DNA from 2 places in the Sporosarcina sp. P20a genome. Region 1 is predicted to be linked to the other one. Evidence: riboswitches for the same ligand, from Rfam matches in the RefSeq annotation. Region 1 holds a riboswitch; the other holds the start of a gene.
What was found. A riboswitch is a leader RNA that binds a small molecule or an ion and turns the genes downstream of it on or off. The one in region 1 is predicted to bind thiamine pyrophosphate.

Region 1 (3,186 bases):
CGTTCGTCGAATAGTCATTAATGTGAGGTTTTTACGGACCGAGCACATACACTCGGCAGATTCTAGTTATGAATCTAGCGGATATAGCAAGGGTACTTACGTAGAAAAGCCAAAATGGAGATTCTTGCTGGCTACTATGGGTGCTATCTTTCTGCCTTGCAGTATGAAGAGCAAAAAAGAGCGCCTTTACAAAAGCGGGGAGCTTTTGTTCATGGAAACAGCAGATATATTAACGATTCGCTGATATGAAAGACACTTTCATTATCTAAAATTTACTACCATACGCATTCATCCAACCAACGTTCACACACTGGCGAAGAAGCAAACTAGGTGTCGCCTGTGACACTGGTTGCTATTATAGGAAACTCCGAAAACGTTGTCAACAGTAAATATATCTATTTATTTATTTGATTAAAAAGTAAAACTCAGCTAAGCCAGTCAGCGTATAGCCTGAGAGAGAATATAAAAAACCGGAAACATTTTTCGTTTCCGGTTGAATTTTATGAAAATAATATCTTTTCTAATTCCATTGGTGCAATATATGTATCACCTTGATAAACGCGCATATTGCCTCCTGAAATTTCATCGATCAACATGATATTCCGCTCAGGATCACGACCAAACTCCAATTTAATATCATATAGCTCTAAACCTTTTTCGGCCATCTCTGAACGGACTACTTCAGAAATTTGCTGAGTTAATTCTTTAAGTGTTGCGTATTCTTCATGCGTCAAAATGTGAAGTTGGGCCAAAGCATCTTCTGAAATAGGTGGATCTCGACGTTCGTCGTCTTTCAATGTCACTTCCACGAAAGCATCAAGTACTTGTCCTTCTTCAGCGTACGCACCGAATCTGCGCAAGAAACTTCCGACCGCACGGTATCGACAAATCACTTCTAATCCTTTACCAAAGACCGTAGCAGGCTTCACCGTCATCGTTACTTCGTCCAGATTGGCATCGATGTAATGTGTCGGTATGTTTTGCTCCGCCAATTTCTCAAAAAAGTATTGTGTCATGCGAAGTCCGGACTTCCCAGCACCATCAATCGTCAGGCCTACTGTGTTGGCACCTGGATCGAATACACCATCTTCCCCTGTTACATCATCCTTGAATTTCAATAGCACGTGGCCATCTTCCAAGCGGTAGACGTCTTTCGTTTTACCAGAATAGGTTAATTTCATCCGTACGATTCTCCTCTATTCATAAATGTGTACTACTTATTCAGTATAAAGCACTTTGACGAGAAGAAAAAGTATTGTTTGACGAAACTTGACGGACTTCAACGTAGATTTCACAAAATAATCTTATACTTAGGATAATAAATACACTTGAAGAGGAGGAAATTATCATATACTTTCATACAATTACGTTCTACCTATTTTCGGAGCGCTATTTGAAATTCGTACTAAGTAGAATACCTACCCCCCATCAAGACACATATTGATTTGGCTCCACTAGAAACAAGCATCCTTAACGATCACTGTAATTGTTGTAGAAATCGATATCGGCAATTAAATTGCGGGATGAGTACTTATTCAAAAAAACTCTTTTCATTCCACCATGGGCATGATACGCTAGTTCTGAAAACCAAATATTTTGACCATTAGGGGAATCCTTCACAAGGACTGAGAAAAGAGTGTGGCTCTGAAACCCTTATTACCTGAACAGGTTAGCACCTGCGGAGGGAAGTGGCGAGTCGTTCCGTATGTATTTCTGTCGACATTTCTACCACTTTCCGATTCGGGAAGTGGTTTTTTCTATTGGAGGGGAATGAATGAAATTACTTGGCGTGACCGACGACCGTCTTTCGGTTGATGAACTGGCACTAGATTTGTTGCAGACAGCACCGCTTCTTGATGCCATCATTTTGCGGGAAAAGTCCAAGACAGACGAACAACTAGTAGATCTAGTTACGCGTCTTGCCAGTACTGAATTTCCACTCGACAAGCTCATTCTTCATGCCAGACCTCACTTAGCTAGAAGACTGAACCTCTCAAAAGTACAGCTGACTGGTTATGGTATGCCGTTACGGGAGGCACATCGAAAATTTCCTGAGCTCACTTTCGGTTGCTCGATTCATTCATTGAAGGAAGCAAAGGAAGCTACGCAAGAAGGTGCTGATTGGCTCCTGTACGGGCATATTTTCAAGACGTCATCGAAGCCTGGACTGCCAGCGCGCGGAACGGAAGAATTGTTTTCTATTGCTGAGTGTAGTTCGGTTCCCGTGTATGCGATCGGCGGAATTCAGCCGCATCACCTGCCCATTTTACAACGAAATAACGTAGCAGGTGCGGCCGTATTATCTCCTATGCGTTCACTGGAAATCTTACAAAGTTATAGAATAGGAGAGGTATCTTATGGAGAAAATGATTGATCTGAACGGAAAATCGTATTCAGTTGTTTCAGAAGTAGGGACGATTCAGCAGTTACTTGAACATTTAGGACTTGGTGATCGCATTTTGATTGTGGAGAAAAACAAAGAGATTTTGGAGAAAGATCACTACGACGCACCGATCATGGACCGAGACCAAATTGAAATCATACATTTTGTAGGAGGCGGATGAAGATGTTAAAAATTGCAGATAAAGAATTCTCTTCACGATTATTATTAGGTACAGGGAAATATCCTTCATTTAAAATACAGGAACAAGCAGTCGCTGTATCGGAAGCAGAAATCCTGACGTTTGCGGTACGACGCATGGATATTTTCGAAGCATCACAGCCCAATTTCCTAGAGCGACTTGATTTGACGCGCTATACATTGCTGCCAAATACAGCAGGAGCGAGTACAGCAGAAGAAGCCGTACATATCGCACGTCTCGCCAAAGCATCCGGACTTTGCGACATGGTAAAGGTTGAAATCATTGGATGTAGCCGTTCGCTGCTTCCTGATCCCGTGGAAACATTACGCGCTTCTGAAATGCTGTTAGAGGAAGGCTTCATTGTATTGCCCTATACGTCAGACGATGTAGTACTTGCGAGAAAACTATGCGAATTAGGTGTTCACGCTATTATGCCGGGTGCTGCACCGATTGGTTCGGGCAGAGGCATTCTGAACCCATTGAACTTGTCATTTATTATTGAGCAATCCAATGTACCCGTCATCATTGACGCAGGAGTCGGCTCTCCAAAAGACGCAGCTTTTGCGATGGAACTCGGCGCAGACGGTGTATTGTTGAATACGGC
Region 2 (3,186 bases), on a different contig from region 1:
CACCAGCCTGTACGGTCGCCTGTTTGGCAGAAATCTTCTCCACTTGACCACGATAGCCGTGAAAGTCTTGAATCTGAATTTTTTCTTCGGATGTAACTGCTTGACGAATTCTCATCATCGATAGAAATTCTTGGGAAGTTTTATATTCTTCCCATACACCTGGATACCAAATACCGTAGCGTTTCAGTTCTTCCTGGAAGTTTGCGAAAATCTCTGCAGGTGACTCGTCTGCGATCATAACCCCATGATCATTAAACAACACTACGCGATCAACCCAGTCAGCAATCAAATCAATTTTATGTTCCACGATAATTACGGTTTTATCAGCGGTTGCTTCTTTAATAGAAGACCAAATTTGTTGCGTGCCTTCTGGATCCAGTAAGGCAGAGGGTTCATCCAAAAAAAGCACGTCAGGTTCCAGTAATAATACAGAAGCTAATGCTAACCGCTGCTTCATACCTTGCGACATTTCATTGATGGACATATGAGGGTCTTTCAAATGCAAGTCTACACGTTTCAATACCTCTTCAATAAGAAGTGCCATTTCTTCACGCGGAACTTGAAGATTCTCTAAAACGAATGCGAGTTCTTCATCGACATAGGTCATACAGAACTGTGTATCCGGGTCTTGGAAAACGAATCCCCATGAGTTAGGCAACTGAATGTCTGTTGCTTTCATTGGCAGTTCGATAGAGTTTGGTATAATGCCGCTTAATACTTGGAGTAAAGTAGATTTCCCGGAACCACTAGGGCCGAGCATGAGAACTTTTTCACCAGGCCTAACAGAGAAGGAGAGGTCTTTAAAGAGCAAACCATCTTCTCCTGGAAACTTTAATCGTAAATCGCTAACGCTGATGTTATTCATAGTTGGATCATTCCTCCGCGTTTACTGATCAAGCAATGTATATTCTTTCTTATCAACAGGTCGAATTAACGATGTCACGCCTGTAGCTTCTAGCGCTCTTACAATAAATACAGCGAAAATACCTGTGAAGATGAACGCGCTAATAGCACGTAGTCCGTATTTTACAATGAGTGCCCATGTTTCGAGTGCTGCGTACCCATAAATTAAATCGAGTCCGAAACTTGCAAGACATGAAGCGATACCTGCTAACCCAGCGATCATAATGGAATAGCGTTTATAACGGAATGCAGCAAACAGTAATTCTGCAGCAAGACCCTGTGCAAATCCATACATCAATACTTCAATACCATGACCAGCAAACGCAGACAATGAAGCTCCTGCTATACTTGCGATGAATGCAGTACCTGGCTTTCGCAATAATAAAAATGCAAATGGCCCTACCATAAACCACATACCGTAAAGCAGTTGACGCGCAACAGGCATGATCGGTTTGACGACCGTGTATAAATCATCCCAAAACTTCATTAACACTCCAAACACCACACCGATCATGATGGTGATCAATAAATCGGTAAACTTTAACTTTTTCAAACTCTTCCACTCCCTCTTATTTTTTATACAAAAAAGCCGTCTGAAGAGCAGACGGCCGAGGAAGGAAAGAGATTCCTGTATAATTCCATCGATCACGCTCTCTACGCTGGCATTACCCAGATCAGATTAACGGTCAGCAGTGGATTAATCTGCTATCTCAGCCTGATTCTCTCAAGCACCCGTACGGACAATTATGTAAGCAATCCTAGTATACAGCACGTTGAATTGTGTGGCAACTTATGAAATTACTACGCGTTTACAAAATTGATGGCAGTTTAAATTGAACATATAGTATGGAAATCCTGATATACTAAAAGGATAGAAATGATCATAATTATATGTAGATATAATGTAAATAGAGTGTAAAAGGAGTTTTTACATGACAAAACATATAGCGTTTATTGACGTGGAGACGACAGGTATGAGTGCCGAGGCGAGTGAAGTAATCGAGTTAGGCGTGATGCTTGGAGAGTATGATAATAATCGTATTGTTTGGGTGGCTGATGAGTATTGCGAGTTTCAAGAACCGTTCTATTCGATCTCTTCGACCATTACGAATCTCACAGGCATTACCGATCAAATGGTAAGAGGAAAGTCGCTGGATATGGATAGAATCCTGAAAATACTAGATCAAGCAGATGGTATAGTAGCACATAACGCATCATTTGATAGGGGATTCGTCAGTCGACTATTGCCTGAAACGCTCGACATGGATTGGTATTGCTCCGTTCGACAAATCAAATGGAAAAATTACGGCTTTGAGAATGGTAAACTGCAACAATTGCTGAGAGCGCACCGAATTCAAGTGCATAACGCTCACAGAGCACTCGACGATGCAAAGAATCTTGCGGTATTGTTGAACTCGTCCAATCCTCATCTGGTGGATGATACATTCATCTCCTATTTGATGAATAAAGCGCCGATGAAGAAACCAGCTAAATCCAGATTTTAATTGTAGTAAGAGATGCCCGGGAAGTACTTCCGGGCATCTTTTTTAATAGATAATCGGTTGTGCAATCTTTTAAATTTTTTCGACTCTCTATAATTAAAACCACTTGAAACTATCGCATGTGCATAGTTTTTCCATATGTTATTGCTATACTATTCTTGAAATCAATAGACAAAGGGGATATATAGATGAGTAAAAAAATTCAAACCGTTATGTTTATAATGAGCGCACTATTAATCAGTGGTTGTAGTGACGATGCGCAATCGAATGATCAGAACAATCGACACATGATGAATCAAAATAGTAACGAAGGAAATCACCACATGATGAATCAAAATAGTAACGAAGGAAATCACCACATGATGGATGACTCTACAATGGGAAACGGACATATGAGCCATGACAATGTAGTGAGTTTAAAAGACTCGACAGGTGAAAATGAATTAAATATTCCACCATTGCTAACTAGTGATGCGGCAGATCGAACTGAATATACTATCAAAGCGCAAACAGGTAAGGTAGAAATATTTGATGGAGTTACTACAGAAACATTGGGTTATAATGGTGATCTATTAGGGCCAGTTCTTCAGTTTAAAAAAGGTGAAACGGTAAAAATTCACACAATAAATGAATTAGATGAAGAAACAACATTTCATTGGCATGGTTTAGAAGTTTCTGGTGAAGCAGATGGTGGACCGCATAAAACACTTAAACCAGGTGAAAAAGAACTAATAGAATTTGAAGTGACACAAGAGGCAGCTACGTTATGGTTTCATCCACA

Region 2: it holds a riboswitch for thiamine pyrophosphate, as region 1 does, so the genes downstream of both, CSV72_RS06600 (ECF transporter S component) here and CSV72_RS05720 (thiamine phosphate synthase) in region 1, are expected to answer to the same signal.

Annotation. Positions count from the first base shown of each region.
Region 1 covers NZ_PDYT01000003.1:31,237-34,422, forward strand. Annotated here, with positions in the region: gene CSV72_RS05715 (phosphoribosylaminoimidazolesuccinocarboxamide synthase) at 501-1,181, opposite strand; TPP riboswitch at 1,596-1,704, shown strand; gene CSV72_RS05720 (thiamine phosphate synthase) at 1,775-2,374, shown strand; gene thiS (sulfur carrier protein ThiS) at 2,358-2,564, shown strand; gene CSV72_RS05730 (thiazole synthase) at 2,561-3,186, shown strand, end outside.
Region 2 covers NZ_PDYT01000004.1:53,184-56,369, forward strand. Annotated here, with positions in the region: gene CSV72_RS17220 (ABC transporter ATP-binding protein) at 1-865, opposite strand, end outside; gene CSV72_RS06600 (ECF transporter S component) at 887-1,456, opposite strand; TPP riboswitch at 1,538-1,649, opposite strand; gene CSV72_RS06605 (exonuclease domain-containing protein) at 1,836-2,408, shown strand; gene CSV72_RS06610 (multicopper oxidase family protein) at 2,594-3,186, shown strand, end outside.